One region of the Pseudarthrobacter sp. RHLT3-21 genome, then DNA from elsewhere that is predicted to be linked to it. Evidence: riboswitches for the same ligand, from Rfam matches in the RefSeq annotation. Region 1 holds a riboswitch; each other region holds the start of a gene.

Region 1 (6,773 bases):
CGAGGACGTCATCCAGACCGACGCGGCACTCAACGCAGGCAGTTCCGGCGGTGCCCTGGCCGATACGCACGGCCGCATCGTGGGAATCAACACCGCCGTGGCCGGCGCCGGGCTGGGCCTGGCCGTGCCCATCAACACCACCACGCGGCGCATCATCTCAGCGCTGCTGAAGGACGGCCGTGTCAGGCGGGCTTATCTCGGCGTTGTCAGCACACCCTTCCGGCTCAATGCCAGCGCGGTGATCAGGACGGGACAACGGGACGGGCTGCGCGTGGTGGAGGTGCTGGCCGGTTCGCCCGCAGACCGCGGGGGCCTGCGGGCGGGTGACGTCATCCTGACAGCCGGAAGCCGCCCCGTCAGCAACGCTGAGAGCCTGCAGAAGCTGCTGTTCGCCGATGCGATCGGCCAGCCGCTGCCGATCCGTGTGCTGAGGGACGGCCAGGAAGTGGACATTGTGGCAGTGCCCGAAGAGATGGCCGGGAACGGGTAAACCGCTACCGGCGCTTCTTCAGGTGCGCTACCGGGTCCTGCGGGCCTTCAATCGGGCTCTTGGCCTTCTTCTCGGCGCGTTTTTCCTTGATGGTTTTGACCGGCTTTTTGTGCAGCTGCTGGTGTGGTGACTTGTCCGGCATGGCGTGCTCCTTACAACGGGGGACAGGCTGCGTCCCACTTCGTAAAATACGCCTGTTCAGCCCCGAATGTAATGCCCCGAATCAGTCCGGAACTGCAACGTCCGCGATGCCCACAAAACGGGTCCCGACGCCGTCGAACTCACTCCTGATAAGGCCCGCACGCAGCGACGGAACCTCATCCGGGGCATGGTGCCCGCACACCACATACGTGAATTCCGGCCACCATTTCTTGGGCCGGGCCGCTTCCTCATAGCCGCAGACGGCGCATTCCAGGTGCACCCAGACCGGACGCTTGCCGGTCCTGTTGGCCCGCGACTGGGTCAGCCATGCCGGCGGGTTATCCAGGATGTCGCCCAGCTCCGCCTCGGTCATTCGTTTGGGGATGCCATGGCGCTGGGCCATTTCCATCGGTACATCAAGGGCAATTGCCGCGTCACGTCTGCTAATCATCAGAGTCAACGATACGGGACCGGGCCAAACCCGAAAGAGCGTCCTACGACGCCAGTGCGATGCCCACAGCCGCAGCGGCAAATCCCGCGGCGAGGTTGGCTCCGATGTTCAGGGCTGCCGCCCCGAAGCGCGACTCACTCAGGAGCCGCACCGTGGCGGTGGTCCAGGAGCTGAACGTGGTGAGGCCGCCGGCAAGGCCGGTGGCGACGGCGGTCTGCCACTCGGGACCAAGGCCGAGCCGTCCGGTGATGCCGATGGAGAGCCCGATGATCAAGCACCCCGTGACGTTGACTGTCAGCGTGGCCCACGGCCAGTGCCGCGGCGTACCGCTGGCGCTGACAGTGGCACGGAGCCCGTCACGGTGTGCGAACCAGCTGTCGACGGCGAAGCGCAGCAGGGCGCCTGCCATGCCGCACACTCCCACCAGGACCGCGGCCATCATGACGCTGCCTCCAGCCGGTCGGTGAGCAGCCGCCCGGTCCGCCAGCCACCGGCCGCGGCGCCCAGACCCAGCAGCAGGGACAACCCCAGGTAGGCAATCCACACGGGATGTTCGCCGGCCGTGGCCAGCTGGTCAAGAGAGAAAATTACGGCTGAGAACGTGGTGAACGAGCCCAGAAGGCCTGGCCCGAGGCCGGCGCGGAGCCAGAATGCTGTATGCGGCCGGGCCATCCAGACCGTGGTGAGGGCGGCCAGCACAAAACTTCCGACGACGTTGATTCCCAGCGTGGTCCAAGGCATTGCCCCCGCGGTTTCCGGAAACGCGAGTCCCAGGCCATACCGCAGTTCCGTTCCGGCCAGGCCCCCTGCCGCAACGGCCAGCCAGGCCCCCCAGCGCGGCACGTGGGCGTTGCTCATTCAGCTGTCGCTGAGGGTGCAGCCGGTGTGGGGGTGGACGCTGTGGACCCAGAGCGCAGCGGTGACTTCATCCGCGAGATCGTAGTCCCGCTTCCGGCCCCCGTTGTTGATCCGCACCATCAGCGCGCCGCCGAACGGCTTGCGGCCCACTACCTCCACCTCGGCATCGAGATCGATTTCCTCGGCGGAAAGATACCGCAGCAGATCCGGATTCTCGTCGCTGATCCGGGTGATCCTGCCGGTGTGCCCGGGATCGAGTCCGCCGAGGAGATGGGCCTCCGGCAGCAGCACCGTGCCGTCCGCGGCGGGGATCGGGTCACCGTGCGGATCACGTTGCGGGTTGCCGAGTTTCGCCGCCATGCGCTCAATAAACGTGTCCGACACCGCGTGCTCCAGCAGTTCGGCTTCGTCATGGACTTCGTCCCAGCTGTAGCCGAGCTCCTGCACGAGGTAGGTCTCAATGAGCCGGTGCCGGCGCACCATGGACAATGCCAGCCGGACCCCGGAGTCCGTCAGGGTGATGGCGCTGTATGGCTTGTGGTCCACCAGGCCCTGGTCCTTGAGTTTTCGGACCATCTCCGAGACCGAGGAATTGGCCACCCCCAGGCGCTGCGCGAGCTGGGAAGACGTGATCGGTTTGTCCTGCCACTCCGTGAAGCCGTAGATGACCTTGACGTAGTCCTCGATCGAGGAGGAGGGCGCGCTGGTCTTCACGCCTCCAAGCCTACCCGGTGGTCCGCGCCCGTCACGCCTTCGTGGCCCGCCACGTCAGCGTCAGGTACGGCAGGCTGATGTCCTCTTCCACGGCGTGCCCCAGAAGCTCGTGCAGGTACCAGTCCAGGTTGGCCAGGACCTTGCTGCGGGTGGCTTCGCCGGCGCGCAGGTAGTAGCTGCGGGACTTCGTCAGTTCCATGATGTCCGCCGTACTGAGGCTGTCTTCCCACCGCGTCACATGGCTTTCGAGGCCTTCAAACTCCGGCCCGACCACCGGGCGGAACCCGGGCTTGTAGACGTCGCCCGCGTGCATGATGCGGGACAACCGGTGGACCCACGGAACGGACGTGTCCAGCTGGTTCCAGATCAGCCCCAGGGTTCCGCCGGGCCGCAGGATCCGCGCCAGCTCGGTGCTCGCCGGCAGCGGATCGCACCAATGCCAGGCCTGCGCAACGCTCACGACGTCGAACGAGGAGTCCGCGAGGCCGGTGGCCTCTGCGGTCCCTTGGGTCGCTGCGGCCGCCGGGTAGTGGGCCTGCAGCTGTCCAAGCATGTCCTGCGACGGGTCCACGGCGGAAACCGCCAGCGCGCGTTCAAGCAGCAGGGCGGTGAACTTGCCGGTCCCGGCACCCACGTCCGCAGCGTCCCTGGCCCCGGCAGGGATCAGCCAGTCCGCTGATTCGGCAGGGTAGCCAGGCCGTACACGCTGGTAATGTTCGCCGCCGTCCTGGAAACTCTGTCCGAGTTCCATGCGGCGTCCGTGCTCAAGCCTGGGGCCACCCCGTGCCACGTGCGGCCTCCTTCAACTGTGCCCGTCGGTATCCTTCGAATTTACCGTATGCGCCGCCGCCGGGTGGGCAGCCGCCAGGTGAGGAACGGGTCAGTCAGTCGTCGGTCAGTCGTCAAGGCACGGGGCGGCGCCGGCGGTGCCCGGCGTGTTGGGCGCCCAGTGCGGGTACGTGCGGGTGTCGTTGGCCGGAACCCAGCGGCCCGCGTCCACCACGTAGTCCCAGCCCAGGCCGCTCCGGCGCAGCTGTTCCAGGCCTGCAAGGAGCCGCTGGGCGTCCTCCAACCGGGAGCCCACACCGAAGCTGGCCCGCAGCGAACCGGAGGGGAGGCCGAGGCGCTTGAGCAGCGGGTGCGCGCAGAAGCGGCCATCCCGCAGGCCAACGCCGTGCTCGGCAGACAGGTAGGCAGCCACCAGCCCGGCGTCATACCCTGCCACGGAGAAGTTCACCACGCCGATGGTGCCGGTCTCGGCGTCCGTGTCCGAGAAGATCTGGTGCACGGTGACGCCGTCGATCTTCCCGAGCCCGTCTACCAGGAATGACCTGATAGCTGCCTCATGGGCATGCCAGCGGTCCTGGTCCAGGGACGCGATGACCTGGGTGGCGCGGGCCAAGGTGGCCGCGCCCAGGACGTTGGGGGAGCCGCCCTCATGCCGGGCCGGACCGGTGGCCCAGCTGACGCCGTCGAGCTTTGCCTCGCGAACGGCGCCGCCGCCGGCCAGGTGGGGAGTTCCGGCGTCGAGCCAGTCGGCGCGGCCCACCAGGACCCCGGAGCCGAAGGGTGCGTAGAGCTTGTGGCCGGAGAAGGCGAGGTAGTCGACGTCGTCGGCGCTGATACTGATGCGCCGGTGCGGCGCGAGCTGCGCGGCGTCCACCACGATCCGCGCGCCGTACTCATGGGCCAGTGCGGCCAAGGCCCTGATCGGGAGGATCTCGCCGGTGACGTTGGACGCCCCCGTGACGGCGAGCAGGCTGACGTTGCCCTGCTCAAGTTCGGCGCGGAGGACCTCGATGGTACCTGCGATTGTGTCCGCGGCGACGACGCTCCGGTGCGGGCCCCCCTGCCAGGGCAGGAGGTTGGCGTGGTGTTCGATGTCCAGGTAGAGGACATCGCCATTCGGCCGCCCGTCCGTCGCTGGCAGGCAACCCGCCAGCAGGTTCAATGAGTCGGTGGTGTTCCGCGTGAAGATGACGGAGTCGTCCGGGCGCCCGCCCACAAAGTCGCGCACGATGTCCCGGGCGTTCTCGTAGACGGAGGTGCTGATCTGCGACGCGTAGCCGGCGCCGCGGTGGACGCTTGCGTAGAACGGCAGGATCTCGTTGAGATAGGCGGACACCACGGAGAGGGCGGGAGCGGATGCGCCGTAGTCCAGGTTTGCATAGCGGACATGACCGCCCTGGATCAGCGGGGCCTGGATTTCCGCGCCGGTGACGGCGGAAAGGGGGCGCCCGGCGATGGCGGCGGCATCGCTGAACAGCGAAGCGGCGTTGGCGGGGGCGGCATTGTTGGGAGAAACAGTGTTGGGGGAGACTGTGGCAGTAGTCACGGAGACCTCACTCTTAAAGGACTCCCGGTACCGGGAATCCGCGCTTGCCGTGTCCGTTCCGGACCGGCCTGGTCGTCACCCGGGGCACCCCACCGCGAATGGAGGGTTGCCGGCCAGCAAACCGGGGTTTAGCGCTGGCACTCGTGACCTGTTAAGAGCGTAGAACATGGGCCGCGGCAAGAAGGAAGCCCGGCCCAATGTTAAGGGCTTTGTTACGCGAGTTTGAGGAATGGCACATTTGTCGAAGATACGACGGCGGGCGCCCCACTTGAGGAGGCGCCCGCCGTCGATAATTCGGTAGAAGTGCCTACAGAAGATCGTCCAGGTCCGGGTTCAGCCGCTTAAGGACCTCTGAGTGCAGGATGGAGTTCGTGGCCAGGGCGTTGCCGCCGAACGGTCCGTCCTGGCCCTCCAGGGAGGTGAACCGGCCGCCGGCTTCCACCACGATGGGCACCAGGGCAGCCATGTCGTACAGGTTCAGTTCCGGCTCGCAGGCGATGTCCACGGAACCTTCGGCCACCATGCAGTAGGACCAGAAATCGCCGTAGGCGCGCGTCCGCCACACGTCCTCGGTCAGGCCCAGGAACTCATCCAGGTTGCCGCGTTCCTTCCAGCCGCCCAGGCTGGAGTAGGACAACGAGGCATCCGAAAGTTTAGCGACGTTCGAGACCCGGAGCCGGGTTGCGGCGGCGAGGGACTTGCCCATGTACGCGCCGGAACCCTTGGCGGCCCACCAGCGCTTGCCCAGTGCCGGCGCGCTGACCACTCCCACCACGGGTTCGCCTTCGTCCACGAGGGCGATCAGTGTGGCCCAAACGGGGACACCGCGGACAAAGTTCTTGGTGCCGTCGATGGGATCAATGATCCAGCGGCGGGAGCCGTGGCCGGAGCTGCCGAATTCCTCGCCCAGCACGGCGTCCCGGGGACGCGAGCGGGAGAGCTGGCCCCGGATGGCTTCCTCTGCGGACTTGTCCGCGTCCGTGACCGGCGTCAGGTCCGGCTTGGTCTCGATGTGGAGGTCCAGTGCTTTGAAGCGGCTCATGGTCTGGTCATCCACGGAATCGGCCAGCACATGGGCAAGGCGCAGGTCATCGTTGTAGCTCGAAGCGGGTTGGATCATGGTTCCAAACTACCGTCTCAGGGCCGCGGGGTTGGGGACGTCGGCGTTCCGCCGCTAGCCGATGCTGCCCAGTTCCTTGGTTTCCTGGCCCACCAGTCGGGGATCAGTACCCAGCAGCCGCCGCAGCGACGCGAGCCGGGACGGGCCGGTGGGGCCCGCGTGGCCGGCCGTCACCCAGGCATCCACTCCGCAGTTGACGGCCGCGGTGTTGTGCTTGCAGCCACGCTCGCAGGCATCCGTGCCCGGCTCCAGGTCCGGGAAGGAGCGCAGGATCCGGTCCGGGTCCACATGGGCCAGGCCAAACGAGCGGATGCCGGGAGTATCGATGATCCAGCTTCCGGCGGGAGCTCCGGTCAGTTTCAGGGCAAGGGCCGACGACGACGTGTGGCGGCCGCGACCGGTCACCGCGTTCACGCCACCGGTAGCCCGTTCGGCCCCCGTGAGCGCGTTGACCATGGTGGATTTGCCCACGCCGGAATGCCCCAGCATCACCGAGACCTTGCCCTCAAGGTATGCGCGGAGCTGCGAAACTGCATCACTGTCCAAACGGGCCGAGAGGCCGTCATCGGAGCGGGCATCGATACCGGAGGCCTCGGAGTCCGACGTGCGGCTGATGATCACCGGGAAGTCCAGGTGTTCGTAGTTGGACAACAGTTCCGCGGGA
Region 2 (6,773 bases), on a different contig from region 1:
CAGCGATGCCGGACCGAAAGCTGTGCCGGTGCTGCTGCGGGTGCGCCAGTCCTGACGCACCTCGCCGAGATGGCACTTCACGGCAGTGCGCGAGTGCGCGCGAGATCAACTGCCGCGAACTGAAGCGGCGCCTAGATCTGCTCCGGACCTCCGGACAGGTCAATTGATTCTTTGTGGAAGCACAGGTAAATGCCGACGGCCTGCTCCACCAGATAGAACACGAAGGGCGGTATGTCCTTCTTGGCCATAAGAATCGCACCGAATACGGGGGCGCTTGCGGCGGCGGTCACCCCCACCCACCGATTCACGGGCGTGCGAAGCAGGGCAGTTCCGAGCGCGCCCAGCGCAGCAACATGGAGACTGGAGAAGACCAGAAACGGCCAGGCAGGGCCGCGCCGGTAAGCGAACCGCTCGAGGTCTGAGGCGCGGCCTGCGACCGTGGCAATGAACAAGGGCGCGCCGACGAGCAAGGCCGTCGCGGCAGCCGCCGGCAGCTTTTTCGAGAGGCCGGGCCGAAGCGCCTGCGCGAACGCCGCGAAGCCGAAGGGCACGGCTGCAGTGCCGGCTGCGGTCAGGAACTGCCCCGTGACCCAGATCCGTCGGGAGCGCTGCAGCATGTCCAATCGTGCTGCAGGATCCGTCGTCGTGTAGACACGCGGCACTGGGGAAATACCGATTCCCCAGACAAGCGTTCCTGCGACGACGACCGCGCCGGCATGACGATACGGATGGTTCCTGCCCATGGCTGACTCTTCTTGTCTGAGCGGCCGCACTGTCGGAGGACAAGGTGCGTATGGCCCCGAAGCTACGCTTGTACACACGAGCCGTCAACGTGTTCCCGCCTGGCTTTCATCAATGCGGTGGTGTCGGACTCGTCGAAATCACTGTGCGTATCGTGGCAGGAGGCTAGATCCGCTTGAGCGCCTGTTCCAGGTCACCGATGAGGTCCTCCACGTCCTCCAGGCCCACCGACAGCCGCACCACACCGTCGCTGAGCCCGATGGCGGCGCGGCCCTCGGGACCCATGGCGCGGTGCGTGGTGGTGGCCGGATGCGTGATGAGGGACTTGGCGTCGCCCAGGTTGTTGGAGATGTCGATGATCCGCAAGGCGTCCAACAGCGCAAAGGCGGCGTCCTTGCCCGAGCGGTCAGCCGTCGTCGCAAGTTCCAGTGTGAGGACGGTGCCGCCGGCCTTCATCTGCTTGGCGGCGAGCTGGTACTGAGGGTGTGACTTGAGCAGCGGGTACTTGACCCAGCTGACGGCCGGCTGCTGTTCAAGCCATTGGGCCAGCCGCAGCGCAGAGGCGGAGGAATGGTTCACACGCAGCGCCATGGTCTCCAGGCCCTTGGTGAGCACCCAGGCGTTGAACGCGGAGAGCGCCGGGCCGGTGTGCCGCATGAGTTGCTTGACCGGACCGTCAATGAACTCCTTGGTGCCCAGGATGGCGCCGCCCAGGACGCGTCCCTGGCCGTCGATGTGCTTGGTGCCGGAGTACACAATCACGTCCGCGCCCAGCTGGCCGCAGCGCTGCAGCAGCGGAGTGGCAAAGACATTGTCGACGACGACGGTGGCCCCGGCGGCGTGCGCCAGCTCGCTGACCGCGGCGATGTCCACGATTTCCTGCATCGGGTTGGACGGCGATTCGAAGAACACTGCGGTGGTGGGCTCCGACAGTGCAGCAGCCCACTGCTCGAGGTCCGGGCCGTCAACAAACACGGTTTCCACGCCCCAGCGCGGCAGGATCTCGTTCAGGATCACAAAGCAGGAGCCGAACAGTGAGCGCGCGGCAACCACCCGGTCCCCGGCAGCCAGCAGGGCACCCAGGGCGGTGAAGACCGCTGACATGCCCGACGCCGTCGCAAAGCACGCCTCGGTGCCTTCGAGCAGGCGGAGGCGTTCCTGGAAAGTGGCCACGGACGGGTTGCCGTACCGGGAGTAAACGAAGCGTTCGTCCTCGCCGGTGAAGGCACGCTCGGCGGCGGCAGCGGACTCGTAGACGAAGCCCGAGTTCAGGAAGACCGGCTCGGTGGTTTCCTGGAAGTTGGTGCGGTCCAGCCCTCCGCGGACCGCCTGCGTCTCGGCGCTCCAGCCGGCGGCGTCTTCGTTGAAGGTCACTTGGCTATTCCCAGGTTGGTGGGCAGGCCGCGGTTTTTCCAGCCGTTGACAGTGCGCTCGCCGTAGCGGTCCGGCTCGCCCTCGAAACCCTCCAGGACGTTGTAGGAGGTGAAACCGGCCTGCGTCGCGGCGATGGCGGCGGCTGCAGAGCGCTGGCCCGAGCGGCAGAGGAATACCAGTTCCGTGCCGTCGTCCTCCGGCGCCTGCTGCGTCAGGTCGCTAAGGAAATCCGGGTTGGGGATGCCGCCGGGGAACGTCCACGGGATGAACAGGGGATCGTTTTCGGTGGCCTTGGTGTCAGGGATACCGATGTGGGCCCATTCGCCTTCGGTGCGGACGTCCACCAGAATGGCGCCCTGCTCGAGTTTGGCCCAAGCCTCCTGTGGCGTGAGGTCGCCGGCGTAGCTCACGCGTGGCCCTCGCCGTCGAAATCGAGGTCTTCCACGGCGGAGGCGACGGCGGCGTCAGCGGTGGCGATGGCCGACGGGAGGATGAGTGCCTGCGCAACAATCACAACGCCTCCGTTGAACGTTGCGGCCGGGCTGCCGTGCAGGACATACCCTTCGGCCAGGGCAGTGGAAATCCGTTCACAGAAAGACCTGTCATCCGGCCCGGTGACAAGCCGGTACGACAGTTTCTCTTCAGGGGCGGGTGCGTCAGACACGACGGAACTCCTTCTTTCACGCTTGCAGCTCGAGTGGGTCGATATGCCGAGTATTCACCTGAGGCACCCCGCCGCGAAAGGGAGGGTTGCCGACCGGCCAGTCAGGGCTTGGCGCCGGTTCTCATTACTCCCCAAAAACGTAACACTCGCCCCGCCCCGCCGCACCGCCGCCGTCGTCATCTTCCGTAACCAACGCGTGCTTCCGTAACCCCGCCGTGCTTCCGTAACCCCGGCGCTGACGGGACAATCGGGTCATGGGAAAATTCGGGGGCCTTCGCTGACGGGCGCCTGGGCGCGCGTTTTGGCCGTGGGGCTGTGTGCCATGCCGGTACTGGTGGGGGCGACAAGCTGCCGGAACATTTTCGCGCCGCCGCCCTGCATGCCACCTGAGTTTTCCGTCTCGCCTGCCGCCGCGAAACCCGGCGACCAGGTCACCGTCAGTGCCCCAGACGCCACCTGCGATGCCCGCTACGGCGCCGACTCACGGGTCCAAGTGACGGTCACGGACGCGGCCGGCATCGCGTTGCTGGAGGAACTGGCTCCCATGTCCGACGACGGCGCGTTCACTTTTGTATTCACGGTTCCGGCCGGGTGGGCGGCCGGGAATGTCGCTGTTTCCGCCTACCCATATGGCTTGGACTGGTGCGACGATACCGGAGTGAACAACAGGGTGGCGCACGGGCCGCCGGAACTGGTCCGGGTTTCGTGTGCGGAACGGGTGGCGCCGCTGGTGGTGCTTGGACCTGAGACTAAGCAGGGCTGATCCGGACCAAAGGCTGAGGCAGATAGAGTTGGCAGAGGCACCGGCCACCGTCTTTGAAGCAGCCGTTCTTGGGGGATTACACCAGTATGCCAACAGCCACTGCACCGACCCACAATGCCAGCCATGCCGGCTCTGCCGGGCGGACCCGGCTGCGGGCCGCCGCCGTGCTCCTGCTCGCCGTCCTGCTGGCTGTGCTGGCGATGGGACTTACCGCCGGTACCGCCCGCGCCGCCAGCACAGCTCCGGAGCCGGAAAAGCCGCTGCTGGGCGCGGTCCTTGAATGGGGCGAGGATTCGGCGGCCAGCTTTGCCGAGCGGCTGGGAGCGACGCCGGCCCTGTTGGGTCATGACATTTCCATCCCCTTCCGGTCCTCGGAATCCACCGCTATCCGGCAGTTCCTGGACCAAGCTGCGGCCTTGGGCTCCCATGCCATGCTCACCGTCAAACCCACAGTTCCGCTGGAGCAGATTGATGACGCCGCGGCCCGGTCTTTTGCCGCCGAGATCACCAGGATTTTGGTGGGCTTCCGGGGCCAGGTGCTGGTCCGCTTCGCCCCGGACATGAACGGGAGCTGGCTTGACTGGGGGCAACAGCCGGCAGCCTACCGGTCCGCCTTTAGGGCAGTGGCTGCGGAGTTTAAGGAAACGAACGACGCCGGCACCGTGATGGTGTGGGAACCCTACCTTGGGCGGGACTACCCCTTTGGCCGGAACCGCAATGCCCCCGCTGCCGGCAGCGACGGCTTTGCCCTGTTGGACACCAACGGCGACGGCACCTGGGACGGCACCGACGGGGCCTATGCGCCCTACTATCCCGGGGACGATGCCGTGGAATGGGTGGGGCTGTCCGCCTACCATGACGACACCGCCGGTACGGCCGCCGTCAATACCGTGGCTGCCCCCGGGGAACTGGCTGGGATGCTGACCGGAGCCGGCAACGAGGACTTCTACGCCACGTACGTGGAGCAACGGGACAAGCCGTTCCTCCTGCAGACCGCAGCCTTCTACAGCCCCGCTGCCGGCGGCGCCGCGGAGGCCGACATCAAACGGGCCTGGTGGGATCAGACGCTCGAAGCGGCGACGTCCGGGCGGTTCGGCAAGACCGCTGCCGTGGTCTGGGACGAACGGACCAGCACCCGGGACACCGGCGTGGCCAGCATCGACTGGACCATCACGGGAAACGCCGATTTGTCTGCAGCCGCACGTGCCCGGTTGAACGCGTCCGGCCTCGTCACGGGTCCGGTCACTGAAATCGTCTCCGGCCAGGAGTACGCCCAGGCCAACACCCTGACCGGCGCGGCCGCCTGGAGCGTGGGCGCGGCCCTGCTCATCCTCCTCATCGCCCTGTGGCAGGTCCCGCGGAGGGTGACGGCCGTGGCTGCCTGGGGTTACAACGACCCGTCAAACCGGGATTCCCGCGTGGACCTGCTGCGCGGGGCAGCCATCGTGTTTGTGGTGGTGAACCATCTGGGCCTGACGTCCCTCTTCCAGCTCCTGACCCAGGAAACGGTGGGTTTCGTCTCGGGCGCGGAGCTGTTTGTGCTGTTCTCCGGTCTGGTGGTGGGTATGGTCTACGGGCCGCGGGTCAAGGACGACTTCGGCACGGTGGTGGACCTGACGTCGCGGCGGGCGGGCAAGCTCTATGTCACCGCTTTAGTGGTACTGGTGGGCATTTTCCTGGTTTCCCTGTTACCCATCTTCCAGACGGATCCCCTCACCACCTACACCGACCAGGGAACAGGTGGGGCTGGCCATGCTGCGGCCGGCCGGACCTACAACCTGTATGCCGGCATGGAATCGCTCTTTCAGTTCCCCGTACCGCCCCAGGTCCTTCCGGCCATCCTGCTCCTGCAGTTCGGGCCGTGGCAGTTCAATGTGATGGGCCTGTACGTTGTCCTGCTGCTGGTCAGCCCGCTGATCCTCGCCGCCCTGAACCGCGGCTGGACTCTGTGGGTGCTGGCGGCAACCCTGGGCGTCTACGCAGTGGGCACAGCAACCCGGACCCGGCTGCTGCCTTCGCAGTTCGAGGATTCGTTTCCGCTGCTGGTGTGGCAGGTGCTTTTTGTGATCGGCCTGGTGGCTGGTTTCCACCGGCGGAAAATCGTCGTGTGGCTCTCGGCGCACACTTGGGCGGTGGCAGCCTGCTGCGGGGCTGCCATGGTTTTCGCGTTCCTGTCGTGGGGCAACCCCTACCTTGCCAACGGGTTTGACCTCCGGCTGGCCGTCATCCCGGATTCCCTGTACCGGACCATGTACGACTCCTTCTTTGCCCGCACGTACCTGGCGCCGGGACGGCTGCTGAACGTCCTGGTCCTGGTGGTAGCGGCCTATGCGTTCCTCACGGCCTACTGGAAGCCTGCCGAGCGTGCCCTCGGATGGTTCCTCATCCCGCTGGGCCGGGCCACGCTCTACGTCTTTGTTATCCACGTCGTCCTCATCGCCGTGGTCGCCAATATCCCGGCCCTGCAGCAGGGCGACATCCTTCTCAATACGGCCGCCTACGTCGTGATCCTGGGGCTCCTGTGGGTCATGGTCCGGACGCGCTTCCTGTTCCGCATCATTCCCACCTGATCACCCTGTTGGAGTATCGGCGGCGCTGTACCGGGCGGTGAGTTCGCGCTTGAGGACCTTGCCGCTGGGACCGGTGGGGAATTCGGTGACCAGGGTGATGATCCGCGGATACTTATAGGCCGCCAATTCCGCCGCGGCGAAGTCCCGCAGCTCATCAATGGTGGCGCTGCTGCCCGGATTGAGGACGACGGCGGCCGCCACCTCCTGCCCGTGCGTTTCGTCGGGGACGCCATAGACGGCAACGCTCAGGACAGCCTCGTGCCGGCTGAGGACTTCCTCCACCTCGCGCGGGTAGACGTTGAAGCCGTTCCGGATGATCATCTCCTTCTTCCGGTCCAGGATCCGGAGGTAGCCGTCTCCATCCTTGGTGCCCAGGTCGCCGGTCCGGAACCAGCCGTCCACCACAGCCTCGGCGGTGGCTTCGGGTCGGTTGAGGTAGCCCGTGAAGAGGTTGTGCCCCCGGACCACCAGCTCGCCTAACTCGCCCGTGGGCAGCAGTTCGATGGCATCTGGGACGTCCGCGCGGGCGATCTCCACCTGGACTCCCCAAATGGCCTGGCCCACCGTTCCGGGCTGCGGCGCTTTGCCTACATGATTGAAGGTGGCAACCGGGGACGTCTCGGTCAGGCCGTAGCCTTCGTAAATGTCCGAGCCGAATTCC
Region 3 (6,773 bases), on a different contig from region 1:
GCGGCCTACTGCCTCATGCCCCAGTGCCATGGGGAGGGGCCGGACGCGGGAGCCGTCCACGACGGACAGGTCGGAGTGGCAGAGGCTGGAGTACTTGATGGTGACGCCCAGTTCACCGGCACGGGGTTCGGGACGGTCCAGCTCCTGCACCACCAGGGGCTTTGCGTCGGTGTAGCTGGTGCCGGGCGGGACGGTGGAGTAAAGAACTGCTGCTCGCATGGAAGTTCCTGACCTTCGGGGTAAAGGGGCTGGCGTGCTGCTGCCCGGACCTGCATGCGCGGGTCCGGGCAGCAGCTATGCGCTGGTGTTGCCGCGTCCTGGCGGGCCTACTTCCTGGCGGCCGCCAGGAGATCGGCGGTGCCCTGGGCGTCAGCGGCGTCGACGTCGTGCAATGAGATGCCGCGGGTTTCCTTAAGGAAGAACACGGAGACCGCTGTCACGATGCAGGCAGCCAGCAGGTAGAGAGCCACCGGAGTGGAGGATCCGAAGCTGGCCAGGAGCGAGCTGGCGATGATCGGTGCCAGCGAACCTGCCACAATCGACGTCACCTGGTAGCCGAGCGAAACGCCCGAATACCGCATCCGGGTGGGGAACATCTCCGCCATGATTGACGGCTGTCCCGCGTACATCAGTGCGTGAAAAAGCAGGCCGATGGTGATCGCGGCCAGGATGACGAGGTCGTTGGCGGTGTCCATCATCGGGAAAGCGAAGAAGCCCCAGGTTCCACCGAGGACCGCACCGGCGATGTACACAGGCCGGCGGCCAAAAGCATCGGACATCTTGCCGACGAGCGGGACAGCGCATAAGTGGATGAAGTGCGCCACCAGCAGGAGCAGCAGGATCCGGGAGGTGTCCGTCTCGACCACAACTTTGAGGTAGGTGATGGAGAACGTGACCACGAGGTAATAGAGGATGTTCTCCGCGAACCGCAGGCCCATGGCCGTAAAGACGCCCCGGGGGTAGCGGCGGAAGACTTCCCCGACGCCGTAGCCCTTCTTCTCGACAGTGACTTCCTTACGCGCCTCCAGGAATATCGGTGCGTCCTGGACCTTGGTGCGGATGTAGTAGCCGATCACCACGATCACGGCAGAGAGCCAGAACGCCACCCGCCAGCCCCAGCCGAGGAAGTCAGCGGAAGAGAGGGTGGAGGACAAGGTGAACAACACGCCCGTGGCAAGGAGGTTGCCCATCGGGACGGCAGACTGTGGCCAGCTTGACCAGAATCCGCGCGACTTGTTCGGGCTGTGTTCGGCCACGAGAAGAACCGCGCCTCCCCATTCACCGCCGACAGCGAAGCCCTGCACGAAGCGCAGGAGCACGAGCAACGCCGGCGCCCAGTAGCCGATCTGCGCGAAGCTGGGCAGGCAGCCCATCAGGAAAGTGGAGACGCCCACCAGGATGATGCTCAGCTGCAGGAGCTGCTTCCGGCCGAACTTGTCACCGAAGTGTCCGAAGACAATCCCGCCGATGGGTCTGGCGACGAATCCCACCGCATACGTGACAAACGCTGCAATGATGCCATCCAGTTCCGTTCCGGAATTGGGGAAGAACATTTTGCCAAAGACCAGGGTGGCTGCGGAGGCGTAGAGAAAAAACTCGTACCACTCAACCACGGTGCCGGCCATGGAAGCCGTGACGACTTTTTTCAGGCCTGAGGTCTTGACATCGGTTTCCACTGCTCGCCTTGCGGCGGAGTTATCCGTGCTCATGCGTGAACTCCTTCGGCGTCTCCATCGACACCACTGGGGACCAGACGTTGGCGGCCATGCATGACGTTCACCACGACGCGCCGGGTCCCACGAGTATGGACTGGCGACGGGTCATGCTCAACGACGAAAAGCGCAGAACCTATCTGCATTTATGCACATGTGCCCTGTCCGGCTCTATCCGGGCTGGGTTCCGGCTCTGTCCCGGCCCTGTCCGGCTCAGTCGGCGAGATGCCGCCGGAGCTGGGCGCCGAGCTGGCCGATCTCGGTCAGGAAACCGTCGTGGCCGATCGGAGCCGCAATAACGTGGACGTCCACGTCGCCCGGGAGCGCGTCAGCCAGCTCACGGGACTGCGACGGGAAGTACAGCCGGTCACTATCCACGGCGGCCACGAAGAACCTGGCGGTGGCACGGCCCAAGGCCTCATTCAGCGAGCCCCGCCCGCGGCAGACATCGTGGCTCATCAGGGCGTCGGTGATGGCGATGTAGCTGTTGGCATCAAAGCGCCGCACCAGTTTTTGGCCCTGGTGGTCCAGGTAGCTTTCCACCTGGTAGCGGCCCCGCTCCCCCAGCGCCGCCGCCTGGAACGGCGATTCCGGGTGCTGGGCCGACCGGCCGAAGCGGCCATCGAATTCCTCTGCGGAGCGGTAGGTGATGTGCGCAATGCGCCGGGCCAGGGCCAGGCCGTCCTCCGGCAGCGGACCGCCGTAGTAGTCGCCGTCGTTGAAATTGGTGTCCTGGCGGATGGCGAGCGTCTGCGCCTGGGCGAACGCGATCTGTTCGGCCGTGCTGGCGGCACCGATCGAGATGACGGCGCAACGCTGTACACGTTCCGGGTAGGTGACCGCCCATTCCAGGGCCCGTGCGCCGCCCATGGAGCCGCCCAGCACGGCATACCAGCTCGGGATGCCCAGCTGGTCAGCCAGCCTGGCCTCAGCCGCTGTTGTATCCCGCAGTGTCACCAGAGGAAAACGGGACCCCCACGGCGTGCCGTCCGGGGCAACCGAGGACGGCCCGGTGGAGCCGTAGCAGCCGCCCACAATGTTGATGGAGACCACAAAGAACCGGTCCGTGTCCACCGGCGCCCCGGGTCCGGCCAGCTGTTCCCACCAGCCGGGCTCGTCACTATCGCCCCGTGTCACGTGCGTGCTGCCGGTCAGGGCATGCTCAATCAGGACGGCGTTGGAGCCGTCCGCGTTGAGGGTGCCCCACGTTTCATAGCCGAGGGTGACATCCGGGAGGTACCCGCCGGCCTCGAGCTCGAGGCCACCAATGCTGGCGTAACGGACCACACCGTTACCGGGGGCTGCAGTTCGGGAAATCGTAATCGTCATGGCAAGGACCTTTTCTACGCGCTTGCCCACCGTCAATTGACCGGCAGGCCAGGTCCTCACCCGGGGCACCCCGCCGCGAAAGAGGGTTGCCGGCCAGCAAGCCGGGGCTGTCGCTGGCACTCATGACCTGCTTCGAGTGTACGAACAGCCCCGGTCCATTGCTAAGCGTGTGACTGGTTGTGACTTTGCGGGGGCCTTACTTCCCCTGGCCTGCCGCGTCTTTGTTAGGCTCCGCCGCGCCCTTGGCCGCCCGGAAGCCGGCTTCAAGGTCGGCGAGGATGTCATCGATGTGTTCGATGCCCACGGACAGGCGGACCAGTCCCGGAGTGACCCCGGCGATGGCCTGCTGCTCGGGCGAGAGCTGGCTGTGCGTGGTTGATGCCGGGTGGATCACCAGTGAACGGACGTCCCCGATGTTGGCCACATGGGAGTGCAGCTCCAGGGCATCCACGAAGCGCTTCCCGGCCTCTGCGCCGCCGGCCAGGTTGAACGCGACCACCGCACCGGTGCCTTTGGGGCCGTATTTGCGGCCGCGCTCGTACCACGGGCTGGAGGGCAGCCCGGCATAGGCGACGGATTCGACGTCGTCCCTTGCCTCAAGCCACTCCGCGACGTTGACGGCATTGGCCACGTGCCGTTCCACCCGCAGGCTCAGCGTCTCCAGGCCCTGGGCGATGAGGAAGGCGTTGAAGGGTGACACTGCCGAGCCGAGGTCGCGCAGCAGCTGGACGCGGGCCTTGAGGATGTAGGACAGGTTGGCGCCGAGGGCTCCGCCGGCCCCAAGGTCACGGGCGTAGACCAGCCCGTTGTAGGTGGGGTCCGGGGTGTTGAAGCCCGGGAACCGTTCCGGGTCCGCGCCGAAGTCGAAGTTACCCGAGTCCACAATCACCCCGGCAATGGCAGATCCGTGCCCGCCGAGATACTTGGTGGCGGAGTGGACCACAATGTCCGCGCCCCATTCGAGCGGGCGGATGAGGTACGGCGTGGAGAGGGTGTTATCCACAACGAGGGGCACGCCGGCGTCGTGGGCGGTCCGGGACACACCCTCGATGTCCAGCACGTCCTGGCGGGGGTTGGAGACCACTTCGGCGAAGAAGAGCTTGGTATTGGGCTGGACAGCATCGCGCCAATGGTCCAGGTTGTCCGGGTCAGCCACAAACGTGACGGAGATGCCGAACTTCTTGAGGGTGTGCGCCAGGAGGTTATACGTCCCGCCGTACAGGCTGGGGCTGGCTACGACGTGGTCACCGGCCTCGGCAATGTTCAGGATGGCAAAGGTTTCAGCGGCCTGTCCCGAACTCAGCAGCAGCGCAGCGAGTCCGCCCTCCAGGCTGGCAATCCGCTGTTCAACAGCGTCCTGCGTGGGGTTGCCGATGCGGGTGTAGATCGGCGCGAGCTCTGCGAGGGCAAACCGGTTGGCGGCGCTTTCAGCGCTCGGGAAGACGAACGACGTCGTCTGGTAAATGGGGAGCGCCCGGGCGCCGGTGGCGCTGTCCGGTTCCTGGCCAGCGTGGATCTGGCGGGTTTCGAAAGACCATCCGTTCGACATTCAATGCTCCTTGACGTGGTGTGGCACTGCTCGGTTGCGTTCAGTGTAGGAAGACTTCCCGGACGGGAACAGGATTGTGACGAACGTGGTCAGTCGGCGGCTTCTTCTCCTACATTCAGGGCGGAATGTCCACTCGTGACGCAACAGGAATCCGGTAAGGCTACCCTTAGCTGAGAGCCGGATCACAAAGTGCCAAGATGATGGCATGCGCATGGATCACGTCTCTTACGCCTGTGAACAAGATGGCCTCGTTGCCACCACCGAACGTATTTCGTCCGCCCTCGGCGTTGAAGCCGTGAAGGGTGGAGTGCACCCCCGGTTTGGAACCCGGAACATGATTATTCCCCTCGCCGGCCACAAATACCTGGAAGTTGTGGAGGTCCTGAACCACCCGGCATCGGACAAGGCTCCCTTCGGGCAGGCTGTCCGGGCGCGGTCCGAGGCCGGCGGCGGCTGGATGGGCTGGTGCGTCGAAGTGGACGACCTCGCTCCGTTCGAAGACCGCCTGGGCCGTGCTGCCGTGAACGGCAACCGCAAGTTCCCGGACGGCCGTGAGCTGGTCTGGAAGCAGATCGGCATCCTGGGCCTGATCGCGGACCCGCAGGTCCCGTACATGCTCAAGTGGGAGGGCGACCCCGCCCTGCACCCGTCCAACGCCTATGAGAGCAACGTCAAGATGAGCTGCCTGACCATAGCCGGTTCCGCCGCACGCGTGACGGAATGGCTGGGTGAACCCGTCGAGAAGCCGCTGGAGGATGTGGCCGTTGACTGGGTGGCTCCGCATGGAACCCCTGGCATCCTGTCCGTGACCTTCGAAACCGCTACGGGCGCAGTCACCATCTGATTGCACGTTCAATAGCTTCGGCCGCCATCAGCGGGTGCCAATGATGCCACCCACCGATGGCGGCCGAATCCCTTTAAGGCCGGGCCTGCTTCACTGCGCCTGTGACGCACGGGAACCACGGCTGACCTACCCCAGGCCCACAGCCCGGCCAAAGAGGCTGAAGCCAACGAAGGCCACGAAGTCCAGCAGCGCATGCGCGATGACCAGCGGCATAACCCGTTTGGTCCTGGTGTAAAGCCAGGCGAACACCACACCCATCACTGCGTTGCCGATGAACGGCCCGAAGCCTTGGTACAGGTGGTAGCTGCCGCGGAGCATCGAGCTCGTGAAGATGGCCAGGGGCATGCTCCAGCCGAACTTGCCGAAGCGGTCCAGGAGATAGCCCACCACGATGACCTCCTCCACCACGGCGTGCCGCAGCGCGGACAGGATCAGGACGGGAACGGTCCACCAGTACGAGTCGAGTGCGCTGGGGATGATGGCGGTGGTGATCCCCAGGGCACGTCCCGCGGCATAAAGACCCAGTGAAGGAATTCCGATCAGCGCCGCGAGGCCAAAGCCCTGCAGCAGATCGCGGCCCGGCCTGGCGAAGTTGAAGCCCAGCTTCCGGAATGCCGAACTGCCGTGGCTGCTCACGCCAGCGCCGGACTGCCGCTGGTCCGTGAGGAAGTAGATGACCAGCAGCACGGGCACAAGGGCAAAAACGATGTCCAGCAGCTGGTACGTCAGGTCGAAGTATTCGCGCGGGCTCTGTGACCGGTTCAGCGTGGACGTGCCTTCGGCCAGTGGGGCCCGGGTCATCTTGTCCAGCAGCTGCACCACCGAGTAGACGGCGGACTGCCCCAAGGAAAGGCCCAGCACAATCCAGACTTCGATCCGCAGCCTACGGCGGGAGGGAACCAACATGGTTCCATCTTGCCTGTAGTTTCTGGTTCTTCGCTGATTAGGGTGGCCAGCTCGCCGGGGCTCACCAAAAGTGAGAGAGCGTCCGCCAAAAACTCACCAAAAGTGAGAGAGCGTCCGTTGCGGGGGCACCTATGCTTGGGGCTTATGAGCGCGCCAGGGAAAATCTTTATGATCCGGCACGGCCAGTCCGCGGCCAACGTCGATACGTCCATCTACAACAGGGTCCCGGACTACCGGATTCCGCTGACTCCCCAGGGCCTGGCGCAGGCCACGGCGGCCGGCGAACGGATCCGCCGCGAGCTGGACGGCCGCCAGGTCTGCGTCTACGTTTCCCCGTACCTTCGGGCGCACCAAACCCTTGAGGCCCTCAACCTTGGCAACCTCACGGAACGGGTGATCGAAGAACCGCGTCTCCGTGAGCAGGACTGGGCCA

Evidence for each region. A riboswitch is a leader RNA that binds a small molecule or an ion and turns the genes downstream of it on or off. The one in region 1 is predicted to bind S-adenosylmethionine.
Region 2: another riboswitch for S-adenosylmethionine. It lies ahead of AC50YA_RS12680 (DUF1737 domain-containing protein); the one in region 1 lies ahead of AC50YA_RS00985 (aminotransferase class V-fold PLP-dependent enzyme).
Region 3: another riboswitch for S-adenosylmethionine. It lies ahead of metX (homoserine O-acetyltransferase MetX); the one in region 1 lies ahead of AC50YA_RS00985 (aminotransferase class V-fold PLP-dependent enzyme).

What each region holds. Positions count from the first base shown of each region.
Region 1 is NZ_JBWZCI010000001.1:210,507-217,279, forward strand. It holds gene AC50YA_RS00950 (S1C family serine protease) at 1-490, shown strand, start outside; gene AC50YA_RS00955 (hypothetical protein) at 495-632, opposite strand; gene AC50YA_RS00960 (hypothetical protein) at 714-1,082, opposite strand; gene AC50YA_RS00965 (fluoride efflux transporter FluC) at 1,126-1,524, opposite strand; gene AC50YA_RS00970 (fluoride efflux transporter FluC) at 1,521-1,940, opposite strand; gene AC50YA_RS00975 (metal-dependent transcriptional regulator) at 1,941-2,654, opposite strand; gene AC50YA_RS00980 (class I SAM-dependent methyltransferase) at 2,686-3,444, opposite strand; gene AC50YA_RS00985 (aminotransferase class V-fold PLP-dependent enzyme) at 3,550-4,989, opposite strand; SAM riboswitch class IV at 5,025-5,138, opposite strand; gene hisN (histidinol-phosphatase) at 5,297-6,109, opposite strand; gene rsgA (ribosome small subunit-dependent GTPase A) at 6,164-6,773, opposite strand, start outside.
Region 2 is NZ_JBWZCI010000010.1:42,546-49,318, forward strand. It holds gene AC50YA_RS12660 (glutamate--cysteine ligase 2) at 1-55, shown strand, start outside; gene AC50YA_RS12665 (hypothetical protein) at 132-743, opposite strand; gene AC50YA_RS12670 (O-succinylhomoserine sulfhydrylase) at 907-2,115, opposite strand; gene AC50YA_RS12675 (rhodanese-like domain-containing protein) at 2,112-2,525, opposite strand; gene AC50YA_RS12680 (DUF1737 domain-containing protein) at 2,522-2,779, opposite strand; SAM riboswitch class IV at 2,793-2,908, opposite strand; gene AC50YA_RS12685 (hypothetical protein) at 3,159-3,542, shown strand; gene opgC (OpgC domain-containing protein) at 3,629-6,112, shown strand; gene AC50YA_RS12695 (long-chain-fatty-acid--CoA ligase) at 6,113-6,773, opposite strand, start outside.
Region 3 is NZ_JBWZCI010000020.1:3,829-10,601, reverse strand. It holds gene AC50YA_RS17525 (zinc-dependent alcohol dehydrogenase family protein) at 1-219, opposite strand, end outside; gene AC50YA_RS17520 (MFS transporter) at 327-1,709, opposite strand; gene metX (homoserine O-acetyltransferase MetX) at 1,926-3,041, opposite strand; SAM riboswitch class IV at 3,055-3,169, opposite strand; gene AC50YA_RS17510 (bifunctional o-acetylhomoserine/o-acetylserine sulfhydrylase) at 3,238-4,590, opposite strand; gene AC50YA_RS17505 (VOC family protein) at 4,796-5,434, shown strand; gene AC50YA_RS17500 (CPBP family intramembrane glutamic endopeptidase) at 5,561-6,340, opposite strand; gene AC50YA_RS17495 (histidine phosphatase family protein) at 6,485-6,773, shown strand, end outside.